DNA from 4 places in the Neptunicella sp. genome. Region 4 is predicted to be linked to each of the others. Evidence: predicted binding sites of a transcription regulator. Region 4 holds the regulator's gene; each other region holds the start of a gene.
The links. Region 4 encodes sigma-54, which starts transcription at its own class of promoters, with help from an activator protein. Its sites were predicted from a motif close to GTTGGCACGNNNNTNGNNT; they were not measured.

Region 1: ACTD55_RS01920 (FimV/HubP family polar landmark protein) is a predicted target of sigma-54. The motif match lies at 2,202-2,220, and genes of this name have one in related genera.
Region 2: ACTD55_RS06000 (PEP-CTERM sorting domain-containing protein) is a predicted target of sigma-54. The motif match lies at 1,886-1,904, and genes of this name have one in related genera.
Region 3: ACTD55_RS15240 (DUF2726 domain-containing protein) is a predicted target of sigma-54. The motif match lies at 2,073-2,091, and genes of this name have one in related genera.

What each region holds. Positions count from the first base shown of each region.
Region 1 covers NZ_JBLWWF010000002.1:110,304-114,631, reverse strand. Annotated here, with positions in the region: gene ACTD55_RS01930 (4-phosphoerythronate dehydrogenase) at 1-976, shown strand, start outside; gene ACTD55_RS01925 (aspartate-semialdehyde dehydrogenase) at 1,019-2,035, shown strand; gene ACTD55_RS01920 (FimV/HubP family polar landmark protein) at 2,404-4,328, shown strand, end outside.
Region 2 covers NZ_JBLWWF010000005.1:222,372-226,699, reverse strand. Annotated here, with positions in the region: gene ACTD55_RS06010 (ThiF family adenylyltransferase) at 1-662, shown strand, start outside; gene ACTD55_RS06005 (hypothetical protein) at 731-1,783, shown strand; gene ACTD55_RS06000 (PEP-CTERM sorting domain-containing protein) at 2,006-2,791, shown strand; gene ACTD55_RS05995 (PEP-CTERM sorting domain-containing protein) at 3,351-4,139, shown strand.
Region 3 covers NZ_JBLWWF010000020.1:15,158-19,485, forward strand. Annotated here, with positions in the region: gene ACTD55_RS15225 (HlyD family efflux transporter periplasmic adaptor subunit) at 1-396, opposite strand, end outside; gene rssA (patatin-like phospholipase RssA) at 575-1,534, opposite strand; gene ACTD55_RS15235 (hypothetical protein) at 1,712-2,047, shown strand; gene ACTD55_RS15240 (DUF2726 domain-containing protein) at 2,155-2,733, shown strand; partial or broken gene ACTD55_RS15245 (M16 family metallopeptidase) at 2,963-3,472, shown strand; partial or broken gene ACTD55_RS15250 (M16 family metallopeptidase) at 3,542-4,270, shown strand; gene ACTD55_RS15255 (M16 family metallopeptidase) at 4,267-4,328, shown strand, end outside.
Region 4 covers NZ_JBLWWF010000001.1:8,654-12,981, forward strand. Annotated here, with positions in the region: gene rapZ (RNase adapter RapZ) at 1-435, opposite strand, end outside; gene ptsN (PTS IIA-like nitrogen regulatory protein PtsN) at 432-875, opposite strand; gene hpf (ribosome hibernation promoting factor) at 913-1,200, opposite strand; gene ACTD55_RS00065 (RNA polymerase factor sigma-54) at 1,239-2,687, opposite strand; gene lptB (LPS export ABC transporter ATP-binding protein) at 2,767-3,492, opposite strand; gene lptA (lipopolysaccharide transport periplasmic protein LptA) at 3,494-4,015, opposite strand; gene lptC (LPS export ABC transporter periplasmic protein LptC) at 3,978-4,328, opposite strand, start outside.

The DNA.
Region 1 (4,328 bases), on a different contig from region 4:
TCAATCACTAATTGGCGGATGTCATAATTTAAAGTTTGTCGCTACGGCGACGGCGGGATTTAATCATCTGGATATTGATTATTTAGCACAGCGAAATATTCCCTGGTATTCAGCAGCAGGTTGTAACTCCATCTCGGTGGCAGAATATGTGGTCAGTGTGTTGTGCGTTATGGCTGAACGTCTGGGCTGGACCTTGCCTGATAAAACGGTGGGAATTGTCGGTGCCGGACAAGCGGGAAGTGCCCTGTCTAAAAAGCTGGATGCATTGGGAATGCGTTATTTGTTATGCGATCCGCCTAAGCAACAGCAGGGCGATCCTCGCCATTTTGTGGAAATGGACGAGATCATGCAATGTGATGTCATTAGCTTGCATGTACCGTTGATCAAAGACGGTCCTTATCCAACAGAGCATCTGTTTGAATATAATCGACTAACCCAGTTAAGCGAGCAACAATTACTGATTAATGCCTGTCGTGGGGAAATCGTCGATAATCAGGCGTTATTAAAACTGTTCGAACAAAACCGTAAGCTGCATGTTGTGTTGGATGTATGGGAAAATGAACCGGATATCAATATTGCGCTGGTTCCTTATACGCAACTGGCAACAGCGCATATAGCAGGACACAGTGTAGAAGGCAAATCGAATGGCACCGAAATGGTATATCAGGCTGCCGCAGCACTGCTGAATAAACCTGTTAAGCATCATTTAAATGATTATTTGCCTGCGCCTGATGTGTCAGTCATTGAATTAGGTCAACAAAACGTTACCTGGCAAGATTTATACGCATTGGTTAAGCAAGTCTATGATGTATCATTGGATGATCAGCTATTTAGAACCAGTATCGAGCAGCCGGGACAGTTTGAATATATCCGAAAAAACTATGCTATAAGAAGAGAGTTTGCTGCGCTGCAGGTTAGCGCTGGAAATTGTCCACTTTCACAGGCAATCTATCAGTTAGGGTTTAAGCCTGTATAATACAAATTATATTTTTAATTTTTATCTTGGAGAAAGAATAGAATGTCACAAGCCTTTGATGTTGCGGTATTGGGCGCAACCGGTCTGGTTGGCCAGAATATTATCGAAATTCTCGAACAGCGGAATTTTCCGGTAAAAACACTTTACCCTTTAGCCAGTGCTCGTTCAGCCGGTGGTAAGGTAAAATTCAAAGGTAAGGATATTACGGTATTGGATGCAGAGACCTTTGATTGGTCACAAACCCAAATTGGCTTTTTTTCCGCCGGTGGCAGCACTTCTGCCAAATATGCACCGTTAGCCGCTGAAGCCGGGTGTGTGGTGATCGACAACACCTCTCACTATCGTTATGAACCTGACATTCCATTAGTGGTACCTGAGGTGAATGCGCACGCGATTGCTGATTTCCGCAATCGCAATATTATTGCTAATCCGAATTGTTCAACTATTCAAATGCTTGTTGCGTTAAAGCCGATTCAAGACGCTGTTGGTATTGCCCGTATTAATGTAGCCACCTATCAGTCCGTTTCGGGCGCAGGACGCACTGCTATTGAAGAATTAGCTCAACAATGTTCAGCATTGTTAAGTGGTCGCGAAGCCAAAGTAGAAGCGTTTAGCCGCCAGATTGCCTTTAATGCCATTCCGCAAATTGACGTGTTTCAGGATAATGATTACACCAAAGAAGAAATGAAAATGGTCTGGGAAACGCACAAAATTATGGGAGATGACAGCATTTTAGTTAATCCTACTGCGGTTCGCGTACCGGTATTTTTTGGACATGGTGAAGCGATTCATATTGAGACTCGTCAACCTATTGATGCTGAGCAGGTAAAAGCCTTGTTAGCTAACGCCCCAGGTGTAACGTTAATGGCCGAAAGGGAAGAATTTCCCACCCAAGTCGGTAATGCCAGCGGTAAAGATGATGTGTTTGTGGGACGGGTTCGCCAAGATATTTCCCATCCTAATGGTATTAATATGTGGGTTGTTGCAGATAACGTTCGTAAAGGTGCCGCAACTAACAGTATTCAAATTGCAGAGCATTTAATTGCCGAATATCTTTAATCGTTTTTCATCTAAGATAAGGGGCAATTAATTGCCCCTATCAATATTCTCGCCAAACAACCGATAACCTACCCAGACGCTAAATAATTTATCAATTTATTATCAGCAATAATTAACCATGATGATGTATGCTTTTAGTTGGTATAAATTTAACATTTATAGTAACTTTGGAACGCATCTTGCTGTTAATCGGTAGGTAGGATGTAGTGTGGGTAAAATAGTCAAAAAACCAGCATTGGCAACGATTAATCTAGTTGACTGGTTTTAATTTAACTATTTGATAAATATAATATTATAACTTTTTCTTTACCTGTTGCCAGACAGGTTCATAGTATTAATAATAATTTTAGGGGCGGCAAGGATAGTCTATGAGATTGAGACATCTATTTTTCATGCTTGGAGTTTTCGGTTTGTGCTGTTCTGTGCATACCGTCATAGCCGCCGAACAGGTACTGATTAAAGGTCCTAAAAACACTATTCGTGAATTTTCCGGGCAAACTTATGGCCCGATCACCAGTAAAGATACCTTATGGCAAATTGCCAGTCGTCATCGTCAAAATAATCAGTTGTCGATGTATCAAGTGATGTTGGCGATTTATCAACTTAATCCTCAAGCTTTCGATGATAGCAATATTAATAACATGATCGACGGCTCGATACTGAGATTACCCACCGCAGAATATGCAGCACAGATTGATGTTAGAAGTGCTGAACGCAAAACATTGCAGGACAATGAACGCTGGCAGGGACAATCGAGTGGACAAGGTAGGCAAGGACAAAGCGCCGCTAAAAGCAATGAATTGGCCGAAACCAAACAGGTATTAGAAAACAAATTATCGGCGATAGATGAACAACAGACTCGTCAATTTCAGGCGTTACGAGATCAATTTGCCCAATCAATTAATGGTGTACAGTCGTTAATTGATGAGAATAATAAAATTTATCAGCGTTTAGATGCGGTTAATGCCGAAATTGACCAATTGCGTTCGCGTATTGGTGAAGAAGGCGAAGTGCAGCAACAAATGGACAAATTGCTGACATTACAAAATGAATTAGTCAATATTTCCCGTCAGGAGCAGCAAAAGCAAAAAATGCTCGAAGAGGCGGAAAAAGCCTCTGTTTTTTCCAGTCCAGTATGGTTGATTGTTGGTTCAACTATACCGGTATTATTGCTCTTGGGGGGCTTGGCATATTGGCTTAAACGTCGTCAAAATGATGCTCTTCCCGCCACACCTGAACAGCAGGCCCCCGTCATTACTCCGCCAGCGGATCCTGAGCCACAACTTGAGCAGGACGATTTGTCGGACGCATTAAGTGATGAATTATCTGGCGAGATGACCGACGAAGATTTGTTCGGTGATGATTTACTTGATGATAGCTTGGACGATGAATTATTAGGTGATCTGGCACAAGATGATGAATTGACCGAAGATGAATTGGATAACTTCGAAGATCTAACTGATGACTTGCTCGATGAAGCATTAGATGATCTGGATGAGTTAGATGATGAACCTATTGTTGATGTTGATATACAAGAACCCGCCAAGGCTGACGCTGAATCAGACTATGATACTGATTTAGGTGAAGAAATATTACAGAAAGGAGACTTGGATGATTTATTTGATTCTGAAGATGATGAACCCCAAGACAGTTCAATAGAGGATGAAGATGAGCTGCTTGATCAAGTGGATGAGGATGCAATCGAGCTGTCTGAACCCGAGCCGGAACCCGATTCAGCAGAATTACAACTTCTTGGTGAGCCTGACGAAGAAGATGAAGAAGAGCCAGAAGATAGCGAAGATATTAGTATCAGTAAGCTATTAGACGAAGAAGACTTGATGGATATTGAAGTCGCAGATTTATCTACTGTGGCTCCTATTGATGATGAGCGAATTGATGGTCTTGATGAAATCATAAAATCTCGTAGTGAGGAAATAGACGATTTAACCGAAGAACTGGTGGCAGAAATCGATAGTGTTGAGCAAATGAAAGCAATGTTGGCTCCCGATGATATTGCTGAAGATGACAAGGCATCTACTGAAGGATTTAACAGTCTTGAAGACGATCTTGATGATGCACAACAAGCTCAGGACGAGACGCCAGAGGCTGAGGAAGAAGTCGTATCAGAGCAGGATCAGTTAGCCGATGAATTATTGGCTGAATTATCTGAATCCATCGATACGGAGTCTGATGAATCTCAAGCTGAGGTGGAACAAGCTCAGGACGAGGCGCCAGAGGCCGAGGAAGAAGCCGTCTCAGAGCAGGACCAGCTCGCCGATGAATTATTGGCCGA
Region 2 (4,328 bases), on a different contig from region 4:
ATTTTAATCGGCAAATTGGCGCGACGATGTCCACAATTGGTAGGCCAAAATTAAATGTTGTCGAAGAAATGCTGCAGGATGTTAATCCACAAGTTGAGATTAATGAATTCCCCGATGGGATTAATGACCAAAATGCAGAAGCCTTTTTAGAAGGTGTCGACCTCTACATTGATAGTTTGGATTTTTTTGCTATTGCAGCTCGTCGTAAGGTATTTGAACTTTGCGCATTAAAAAATATTCCTGCCATTACCGCTGCTCCATTGGGGATGGGGACGGCGTTTTTATGCTTTATGCCTGGACAGATGACGTTTGAAGAATACTTTGGGATGGAAGGAGCTTCAGAAACGGAACAATATTTGCGTTTCTATTTAGGTTTAGCGCCCGCTAGTTTGCAATCGCAGTATTTGGTTGATCCAACCCGTTTAGACTTAAATGCCAAAAAAGGCCCTTCAACTATTATCGGCTGCACTATGAGTGCAGGTGTCGCCGCATCATATGCGGTTAAAATTTTATTGGGCCGAGGTGATTTAGTTTGCGTTCCTCAAGGCATGCATTGGGATCCCTATTTAAATAAAATGGAAATTACCTGTATAAAAGATGGACATAAAAACCCGGATTTTCAGGCAAAGTTGAATCAAGCCAAAATAGCATTTGGCATTTAAACCGATTTCACACTCATACCCTGATAAATATAACCTAGCCTAACTTACTACTAAAACATGGCAAATATATGAATGAAGAATTGCAAACCAGGCTGATTCAAGCTGCTATCCATGCGCCATCAGCAGATAATTCACAACCATTCAAATTTAAATGGCTGAGCAATAATATATTACAGCTTTTTCTCGATCCATTGCTAAGCGGTCAAGCTACCGACAATACATTTGTGTTATCTGACCTGGCAATGGGAGCGGTAATTGAATCAGTCGTATTGGAAGGAATTTCTTTAGGTTTACAATCATCTGTTACGTTATTTCCTGAAAATGATGCTGATCACTACTTTGTGGCTCAAATTAGTTTTGAGAGTTCAAATGATGTTCACCTCACTAAAGAATCCACTCTGGCACAGCAAATTCCGTTGCGTTGCACTGACAGGCGCTTTCCATTTGAGGGCGAAGTTTCTGATCAAATGATTAAGGATATTCAATCGGTGATCAATGAATCTGACTGCCAGTTGTTGGGGTTTAATCAAAAAAATAAGATAGATGACATTATTCCAACAATATATAAAGCTGAAAAAGTTAGGTTTGAGTCTGATCAACTGCATCAGGAATTATTCAACACAGTTTCATTTACTAGAGAAAAAGTCGATTCAGGTATGAATTTGGACGTGTTGGGTATCAGCAAATTTGAATCTAAAGGATTTGAGTGGATGAGTAGTTGGAAAGTAATGAACTGGCTGAATAAGCTTGGTGCTAGTGGTCAAATTGCTAAAAAATCCGTCGTTAACCCAATTAAACAATCCCCCGCCTTATTATTATTGACTGCTTCGGACGTATCTCGTAAAGGCATTGTTAATACTGGTAGGCAATTACAGCGAGTTTGGCTCAAGTGTACCGAAATGAAGCTGTCGGTACAGCTATATGCGGCGCCAGGTGTACTTTCATTAGCAAAACCGGATCTAAGCCCGCCTTTAATGGATATCATTAATACAGTGGAGCAGGAAATGCAGCATGTAACTGCTGGATTAGGTGCGGGGGTGATGTTTTTGAGAGTTGGTAAACACAGTGGTCAACCGCCAAGGACCGATCGCAGAAACATGAAATCCTTCTTAAAAAACTAGTGTCAATATATTTTACACATCCCATGTTCTTTATTAGATAAATATCATAGTGTTTTTACAAATTATTCTTATTTTTCAAAATGATAACTTTTCGTTAAGCGGGTTGGCTTTTCTTTTGCATTATTACTGTCGGTACAGCTTTTCAGTGTAGTTGTCGTTGTTAAAAAGCTTAGAGCTGACAGTACATAATTTAAGTTATGAAATGATACAAAGGATACAATTATGAATATCAAGAAAACTTTAATTGGTGGTGCAGCGGCTCTTGGCCTATCAACAAGTGCACTAGCCGTAAATGTTGGTGGTGTAGTCTGGGATCCAGATAGTTTCTTTGACTTCACATCAAATTCCAATTTGATTGAAGATTTGCTGGATCCAGGTCCTGATGGTGTGTTTATGACTGCCGATGATGTTGTAGATACATTGAATGGCTTTGGTTTGGTTACCGGTATCAATGGTACTAACGAATCTGCATTTTGTCCTAGCGGTTGCGAGCTTACTTATGAATTCGGTGGTTTTACTGTCGCCAGTTTCATTCCTGATGGTGGTGGTGCTCGGATTGGTTTTACCGGTGGCTGGGTTAATTTCTATGTGGATTCTGCTACTGCTTATGATCCCGGAGATAAAAGTACTGCTGTTGATGGTGGTGCGCCATGGTTATCTTTGACTGCCCATGAAACGCTTAGCGGTATTCATGGTATTATGACCAGTATTGATGCGACATTGAGTACATACGGTGGTGGTACTGATGCTGGTTTAGGTGGTGGGCTGCTTGATGTTGTTGGCGGCGCCGCAATGGCTAACTTTGATACAGATACACAAACTGATGGAGCAGATTGGGTATTTAGTACCAGTTTCCAACCGATCCCTGCAGGTCCAACTCCTGATGGTCTAGAGTTGTTTGGTACCGCTGATTTCCGTGGTACATCAATCCCAGAACCTTCTTCAATTGCGATTTTAGGTTTAGGTCTGTTAGGTTTAGCTGGTGCTTCTCGCAGACGCCAGAAATAAGTCAATAAACCTTTATATAATTGATTGAGAACCGCCAGAAGTTACTTCTGGCGGTTTTTTCGTTTCTACGTGGGCTTACTTTCAAATGTGCTAGCTAGACGAGGCGATTGTCTTGCTAAATGAAATTTACATTCGGGCTTTGGTTGGATACAGGTAATCTAGCATATTCACAAACCGCTGCTTTGTGCTTTGAGGAGCGAATTTTAACCCGAGTATATTGAAAGCAGGTTTTCTACATGAGTCACCTGGAGCATTGTTGGGCATGCTCATGCTGCAAATTCGTTCAGAACAATTAGATCCCGCATCATTTACCCGAACTAGGGTGTCAGTAAATTTTACAGTGAATGTCGCCAGTTGCGATTAATATAAATTCAAAGTTTAAAAAATACATGTAAAACAACATGTTACACTTAATTGAAAAGTTGGCCCAATGCTTGCTTCAACTAAGGTAGTTCGTAAGGCTCATAACGAGTTTAACGGATAAACTAAACGAGTCTTTTTAATTTTAGATATTAATGTTGATGTAGAAGTTGATGTTGATGTAGAGGTAGAGGTAATTATGAATAAGGCAATTTTTTCCGCAGCAGCTTTAGCATTAAGTCTTAGTGCTTCAGCAATCGCGTCACCAGTTAATGTTGGTGGTGTAGTCTGGGATCCAGACAGTTTCTTTGATTTCACTTCAAATTCGAATTTAGTAGAAGATCTGCTTGATGCAGGTGCTGACGGTGTGTTCGGTACTGCTGATGACGTAGTCGATACTTTAAGTGGTTTTGGTCTGGTTACCGGTTTAAATGGTACCAACCAGTCTACTTTCTGCCCTAGTGGTTGTGAACTAACCTTTGAATTTGGCGGTTTTGAAATTGCCAGTGTTATCCCTGACGGTGGTGGTGCACGTCTTGGCTTCACTGGTGGCTGGATTAACTTCTATGTTGACTCATCTACAGCTTATAATGCTCTGGACAAAAGCACTGCGGTTGATGGTGGCACTCCTTGGTTGTCGCTGCAAGCACATGAAACTTTCAGTGGTATTCATGGTATTATGACCAGTATCGATGCAACCTTGAGCTCATACGGTGCGGGTACTGATGCCGGTCTTGGTGGCGGTTTACTAGATGTTGTTGGTGGTGCTGCAATGGGCAACTTTGATACCGACACACAAACTGACGGTGCTGACTGGGTATTTAGTACCAGTTTCCAACCTATCCCTTCAGGCGCAACTCCTGACGGTTTAGAATTGTTTGGAACTGCGGATTTCCGTGGTAGTTCAATTCCAGAGCCATCTTCAATTGCTATCTTGGGTTTAGGCCTGTTGGGCCTGGCTGGTGCTTCGCGCAGACGCCAGAAGTAAGCAAAACAAGAAATATTAGTACTATTGAGGCCGTCAGAACTTTTGGTTCTGGCGGTTTTTTTATTTTTGCTATTTAACCTCAACTCTGGATAAGAAATGTCGTTTTTATTTGAAATACTTCTTATATTTTAAAGGGTTATAGTAATTTCAACTATTGTTCGAGAGAAGATAAAGGTACAGCACAGGCAG
Region 3 (4,328 bases), on a different contig from region 4:
CTCTGCCAAGGCTTCTTCAGCTTGAGCTTTGACTAAACCCGCTTTTAATTGAGCTAATGATGCTTTTGATGAGGCCAAATCAGCCTGACTTTGTTTAAGCCGTGATTGCACAGTACGATCATCAATACGGGCAATTACTTGTCCGCTGGTCACCACGTCATTAAAATCCACATTAAGTTGGGAAATCAGTCCCGATAACTCGGATCCCACATCCACGGTGACCACCGGTGAAATCGCACCAGATGAATTTACCGTACTTTCAATGTCGCCTATGGATAGTGGTTGGGTTTGATATTGAATTTGCTGCTTAGCTTGTTGGGGCTGTATAAACCACCACAACGCCAACGCTGGAATCACCACCAGCAGTACTATTTTTGGAAAAGACAGTTTTTGCATAAATTATGTATTCAATTTAACCATTATGTAGATAAAGGATTAAATCATAATTGCTGTAGGCAAACTGTCAGCTTTGTGTAAAGGCAACGAAAGATTATGTTTCAGTCGATGTTAGCTGGAGTGAAAAATGATCGCCCAAGCATGGCAACAAAATGCCATGCTTGACGCATTAACAACATCAATCCAACAGACCTAAACGGTATTTAATTTGTTCAGCCAAACGTGCAACGTTGGCACGCCCTTCAGCAATGAGTTCCTCGGCACGATGAAATTCCATCATACCGACCCGTCCCAGCTGCGGCTCCAGCAGAATATCCGGTGGCTCGCCAGCCAAACGTGAACGGGTAACACGGTCTTGCATAATATCCAATGCGCCGGACATGGTGCCAATCATGGTTGGTGACTTTTTCGGACGACGTTGCCCAAGAGACGGGTTTCCGTCGCTTCCATCTTCATCATCCACTTCATTTTGGCGGCTTTCATCCCCCCACCACTGGGCAACCACACTTTTACTCTTACTTAAAAAATTGGAAAATTGATCTTCACTGGATTTTTGATCTTCTTCTAACTGATCTTCATAGGCAGAGTAAAAATTGGAGTTTAAATTTACCGCTATCACAATATCCGCCCCCATATGACGGCAAAGTGATACCGGTACCGGATTCACCACCGCGCCATCGACCAACCAGGTTCCGCGATACCAATGCGCGGGGAAAATTGCCGGGATCGAACAAGACGCCCGCACCGCATCAACCACGTCACCGTCGGTAAAAGAGACTTCACGTGCACGGTACAAATCCGTAGCCACTGCGCCAAATTTTTTATGTAACTGGCTAATATCCTGAGGTACAAAATCTTCGGCTAATTTAGTAAACACTTTCTCACCGGAAATCAGTCCACCGCGTTTGAATCCGACTCCTAGTAATCCTGCCACTTGCCATTCGGTAAAACTGCTGACCCACTCTTTCAATTCCGGCAGCTTATTATTGGCAAACGCAGATCCTACATAGGCTCCAATTGAACAACCGGCAACAATATCAAATTCAATCCCCAGCTCCTGCAGGGCTTCGATAATGCCAATATGTGCCCAACCACGTGCGGCACCACTGCCCAATGCCAAACCGATTTTCTTGCCCATTCACGACTCCTTTTATCAATCTTTAATTATTCTACCGACTCCTACCCTACTTCGATATACCCAATAACCCAGCAATATACCTGTTAGCCTTGCTTTACTATTGCCGCAATCATGCCAGACCACTATAGTTAAGCTCTAATTCGATGTTAATCATCACTATCAACTGAGGTTTTACGCATGAAAAACAGCCTACTCCTTGCCGGATTGCTGGTCAGCATGGCTGGACATGCTACAACAAATTGTCCCGCCGATTTCCATCAAACGCCGCTTTATCCGGAGGCACGTTTTTGCCAGAGTTTTGATGATAAGTTACCCGCCAGTTTAAGTTATCACGCCAACAGTGATATACAGCAAGCGGCTGATTTTTATCTACAACAGCTAGGGACACCGGATAATGACGAAACCTTGAAAGGTCGACGTGTACTGCAGTTTGACCAGGGCCAAAAAGTGGTGGTGCTATCTGCCGATGGGCAAGGAACCCAAGTAGATATATTAGTTAAATCATCTTCCTAATTCATCAAACGTCAATTATCTAGAGGCTGGCACCTTCTTTGCATTATTTTCTTCAACTGATCCCCGTGGTCAAAAATCTGACGTAGGTCTATTGAAGAGGATATTTTATGGAACTGGCAATTGTGCTGATGATCATGCTCATTGTTGTAGCGGTCGTTGCAATCAAGCTTAATGATACCGGACTGGCCTTTCCGTTTCACAAGAAAACCAATTTGTTTACACCGGTAGAGCGTAACTTTTTAACCTTGCTGGATGTAGCAGTAGGTAATCAATATCGGATTATCTGCCGAGTGAAACTGGCCGATATTTTGTCGATTAGACACGGCACCGACAAAAAAACCTCACAAACCGCATTACTCCGGGCTAACACCAAACAACTCGACTTTGTATTGTGTGACAAAAACGATTTAAGTCCGGTCGTGGCGATCGACTTAGTCCACCCTAATGGAAAAGAAGGTTATAAAACCCAACGTGATTGGTTTGTTAGCAGTTCACTGGACGCGGCTAAAATTCCACATCTGCGTATAAAAGTAAAATCCGGTTATAAACCTCAAGATATTCGCGAATGTATTGACGCAAAATTAGCCCCTTTGCGTTATAAAACCCCTAAAGCCCCGATTATTAAAGGCACAACGGGTTACCAAGAAGACAAGAAAGGCGGTTTACGTAACCCAGTGGCGGCATAACCAGCCCATTTGATTACAGATACCGTCTAAAGGCGGTATCTGCTTCAGCATCACAAGTTTACAATTTCCGTTACATTCTATTTCCTGACCCTATCTTTAATTCTGATTTATTTTAAGCCAGACTGGTATCGCTTACTCTATTTCGAATGACTTATCAGGAATGTTAATAATGAAAAAATTTATCGTCGCCTTTGCATTAGGATTAGTGCTCAGTGCTTGTAGCACCAGCATGAAACCTGATACAACGGCAACCGACAGCAGTAAAATTCTGCCTTATCCAATTTATCAACATAAATTGGATAATGGTCTCAACGTCGTCACTGTGCCATTTGACTCTCCCGGACTGGCCGCTTTTTATATTATTACCCGCGTTGGTGCTCGCAATGAAGTGGAACCGGGTGTAACCGGATTCGCCCACTTTTTTGAACACATGATGTTTCGTGGTACCGATAAATACCCCAAAGAAGCTTATAGTGCCGCACTCAAGTCAACAGGTGCCGCGGCCAATGCCAATACCACTCAGGATCGCACCCAATACCATATGACCGGTAATGCGAATAAATTAGAGCTGATGTTTGAACTCGAAGCCGATCGTTTTCAACATTTGAAATACTCCGAGCATGAATTTAAAACCGAAGCGGGTGCGGTCAAAGGTGAATACACCAAAAACTTTGCCAGTCCATACAGTCAAATTAATGAGAAACTAGCGGAAACCGCCTTTACTACCCATACCTATTCACACACCACGATGGGCTATTTCAACGATATAGTGGATATGCCCAATCAGTATGAATATTCCAAAACCTTTTTTGACCGCTATTACCGCCCTGAATACAACACCATTCTGGTGGTGGGTGACGTTACCGCAAAGCAGGTTAATGAATTAGCCGAAAAATATTTTGGCCAGTGGCAACGTGGCAATTATGTGGCAAAAATTCCTACTGAACCTGAGCAAACCGAAACCCGTTATACCCATTTACAAAACGGTTCGATCCCGCCCTACTTCAGCATGAGCTATAAAGGACCGGCATTTAGTGACAGTAAAATTGATATGCCCGCGCTGGACGTCTTGTCGTCAATGGTGTTTTCGCCAACATCGGATCTCTATAAAAAACTGGTGATTGACGAGCAAAAAGTGCGTTTTATTGGAGGTGGAGCACAGGATAGCCGCGATCCAAACTTGTTTACCATTCAGGTATCCATGGTCAACAAGGCCGACATGCCCTATGTCAAAGCTGAAATCGAAAAAGCCATTGCTAAAGTGCAAGAGCAAGGTGTGGATAGCGCCAAATTACAGCGCACCAAATCTAATCTTAAATATGGCTTTGCCATGAGTATTGATACACCCAGTGCGATTGCGGAATCCTTGAGCCATTATATTCAGTTAACCGGCGATCCCGAGTCCATCAATAAGCTATACGCCCTGTATGATCAAGTCACAGTAAACGATATCAAAATGGTGGCGAATAAATACTTCGATCCGGCCCGGTTAACCATAGCGACTATCACTGACGACGCACAAGGAGCATTGCAATGAGATCTATACTAAAAAATACCATTGTCGTCTTAAGCCTGTTATTTACTATTCAGGCACA
Region 4 (4,328 bases):
AGCTAGCTGATGCACGGACAGTTCGCCGGTATCCAGATACAAATCAGCACGTTCAATGATGGGAGCCAACAGTTTAGTTTCTGCCATGATGGCTTCACTAAGGGATTTATTATGTCGGGATAAGGGATGTAAACGACGAGTTTCGCTAAAGCGTTTAATTAATACATCGTCACTGGCATCCAGATAGACAATATTCATATCCCAGCTATCGGGCAGATAATTGAGAATTTCGACTAATTCATCGGGATCTTTGGGTAGGTTACGCACATCAATACTGACTGCGACCTGATCATATTCATCCACCACGGTGTGAGTCAGGGTGGGGAGTAAGTTAACCGGCAGATTATCAACACAGTAATAGCCGAGATCTTCCAATACCCTTAACGCAATAGATTTTCCCGAGCCTGAACGTCCGCTGATAATCATCAGCTTCATATTATCGCCTCATAAAGTTCATGATTGCTTTCGGCCTGACGTATTTGTTTGAGAATATCTTTATCGCTTAATTTACCGGCGATGGTAGCCAACGTTTGTAAATGTCCTTGAGCTTGATCCGCGGGTACCAGTAGAGCAAAGAATATATCCACCGGTTTGTTATCAATTGCATCAAAGCTAATTGGTGTTTGGCAAGTAACTAAAATTCCCAGTACTTTATCCAGTTCAGCCAGTCGCCCATGGGGCAGGGCAATGCCATTACCAATACCGGTACTGCCCATTTTCTCTCGGGATAACAGACTTTCGAGTATTTGATCCGAACTCAATTGCGGCAATGCTTGGTGAGCAATATTGCTGATGGTTTCCAAAATACGTTTTTTACTGGAATCTTCGGCTGCACAAACTGTGCAGCCGGGAGTGAGTATATTTTTAATTTCCATTAATTATTACTGCTTTTACTGAGTCATTTAATATGGATTAATGCCGACTGACTTTTTCCTTATGCTTAATCACCTGTCGATCAAGCTTGTCAATTAAATTGTCTATTGCTGCATACATATCATTACGCTCTGAGGTAGCAAAGACTTCAGCACCATGTAGATGTAACGTCGCTTCGGCTTTTTGATTGAGCTTTTCGACGTTAAGTATTACATGGACGTTATTGATATGATCGAAATGTCTTTCCAGTTTGGTAAATTTATTATCTACGTAATCACGTAGTGAGTCTGTAATTTCGACATGGTGGCCAGTCAGGTTGATTTGCATATCGCGACTTCCTTAAATTTGACGTTCAAGCTGCTCCGTTAAAGCAGACTTTTACGTTGGTTAGACGGTGGAATCATTAATGATTCGCGGTATTTTGCAATGGTTCGCCGAGCAACCATAATACCTTGATCGGCCAACAATTGCGCAATCTTACTATCACTCAGAGGTTTACTTTGTGTTTCTGCCGCAACCAGCTTTTTAATTAATGCCCGTATTGCAGTGGACGAACACTCACCGCCATTTTCAGTGGCGACATGGCTGGAGAAGAAATACTTCAGTTCATAAATCCCTCTGGGGGTATGCATATATTTCTGTGTGGTGACACGGGAAATGGTTGATTCATGCATATCCACCATTTCTGCGACATCATTTAACACCATTGGTTTCATCGCTTCAGGACCATATTCAAAAAATCCCTGTTGCTGCTGCACAATACAGTTGGACACTTTGAGCAGAGTTTCGTTGCGACTTTGCAGACTTTTAATAAACCACTTGGCTTCTTGCATGTGTGAGCGAATAAACTGACTGTCGCTGGTATTTTTGACACTGCGACTCATGGCCGCATATTGCTGATTGATATTGAGTTTGGGAAGACTATCGGGATTCAGTTCGACAACCCAGCGGCCATTCTTTTTCATCACCGATACGTCCGGTATCACATATTCTGGCTCAGTGGTAATTAAGGCATTGCCGGGACGTGGATTAAGGGTCTGAATTAATCGTATGGTTTCCCGCAGTTGTTCTTCATTTAGGCGCGCCTTGCGCATCAGAGTGCGATAATCCTTACTGGCCAGTAAATCCATGTATTGGGTAATTAGCAGTTTGGCTTCTTCTAGCCAGGGGGTGTCAGCGGCAAACTGGTTAAGCTGTACCATCAAACATTCGGCCGGTGTTCGTGATCCAACACCAACAGGATCGAACATTTGCACCCGTTTTAATACGCAATTCACTTCGTCAATGTCGACTTCTTCATTATCGAGACTATTCAGAATATCTTCAGTAGACACGGTGAGATAACCGGATTCATCAATAGAATCAATAATGGCAGTGGCAATCGCGATATCTGTTTCACTGAAGTGGGTCAGGCGCATTTGCCATAATAAATGTTCTTGAATGTTGTCGGTGGTTTCACCCTGATAAATTTGTTCATCATCACCACCGCTAATGGGAGCGGCTGGCGCCGAGGATGCACTGTAATATTCATCCCAGGTTGAATCGATAGGTAATTCGTCGGGTAATTCATTTTTCTCTAGAGCATCACCAGACTCAATACTGTCACTGGCTTCATAGTCATTATCTGAATCTTTGTTTTCGTTTTCGGGGAAGTCCTGATTATCTTCTGCTTCCAATAGTGGATTGGCATCCAAGGCTTCCTGAATTTCCTGCTGAAGATCGATGGTCGACAATTGCAACAGCCGGATGGCTTGCTGCAACTGCGGTGTCATGGTCAGTTGTTGGCTAAATTTTAATTGTAATGAGGGCTTCATTTACGTCTTGTCGTGTCCCGTTAATTCAAAAACCAGCTAAGGCTGTTACATTGCTAATGGTTGATGTTTTGTTTGCTAACTATAGCTTGAATTGCTCGCCCAGGTATACATCCCTTACTTGTTGATTACTTAGCACCTGTTCGGCATTGCCTTGGGCAATTAATTCTCCATGACTAACGATATAGGCGGTTTCGCACACATCAAGGGTCTCACGAACATTGTGATCGGTGATTAACACGCCAATCCCCCGGTCTTTGAGGTGATTGATAATTTTCTTTATATCGGTCACAGAAATAGGATCGACGCCCGCAAAGGGTTCGTCAAGCAAAATAAATTCCGGATCGGCAGATAATGCGCGGGCAATTTCTACCCGTCGCCGTTCGCCACCCGACAAACTCATACCAAGACTATTACGAATATGATTAATGTTGAACTCATCCAACAGGGCGTCTGCATGCTCTTCGCGCTCAGCCTTACTCAGATCTTTACGAGTTTCTAGAATCGCCATCAAGTTCTGCCATACCGTCAATTTACGAAAAATCGATGACTCTTGCGGTAAATATCCAATACCTTTGCGGGCACGAACATGCATAGGTTGCAAAGTCAGCTCCTGATCATCAATAAAAATTTGACCTTTATCGATAGGAACCAAGCCGACAATCATATAGAAGGTGGTCGTTTTACCTGCCCCATTTGGCCCTAATAATCCAACAATTTGGCCAGTAGAGACTTGTAAACTCACATCGGTTACCACCTGACGGGATTTGTAGGATTTGGCTAAATGGGTGGCTTTAAGGGTTGCCATCTTATTTTTCCTGTGTGCCGGGTTGATAGATAGTGATCGTGCGTCCATCGTCATCGTTACTGCCGTTGGCACTAAATTGTTCATTTTCCATATCGAACTCAATAAATTCGGCCTTAACCATACTGTTTTGTAAGTGCAGTTCGGCATTGGTGGTAAGCGTTAATACCCGTTCGCCCAGGGTATATTTGATTTCGTTGGCTAAGGCTTTAATCATACTGCCATCATCAGACTTTTGCTGATAGCTGGCGGGATTGCCACGAGCAATAAAAATTTCACTGCCAGGACCATCTTTGGCTATCACATCCACCTCATCGGCATCAATCACCAAACTGCCTTGGGTAATATGTACATTACCACGGTAGAATCCGGATTTTTCGATGCCGTCTGCTTTGTTATTTTCAGATAATATTTCCAGTGGCTGCTTGAAATCAGCCTTATCAGCAAAAGCATGTAGGGGAACCAGCAGTAATGCCAGATAACCCGCTTTAATGGCTAAGGTTGGGTGAAAAAGTCGATTTAGCATGATTAAGTAGCTCAAAAGTTCGTTTATTTAAATTAGCGGTAAAACCAGTGCCTTGAACGACAAAGTTCTTGCCACTAATGGTTACCAACTGATCGGAAGAGAGGGTGTTGTTATTCAGGTCAATTTCAATGAAATCGGTTTTCATGGTTTGAATAAACCCTTCTTTATCGGTGCTTTGTAATACCACATTATCTTCTAAATGCAGTCGATTATCATCGTATAATGTACCTTCCACCGCGCTGACGTGCCAAGGACGCTCCTGTGCCGTGGTAAATATGGTGTATTGAGGTTGCTCAAATAAAGTAAAGCCAAG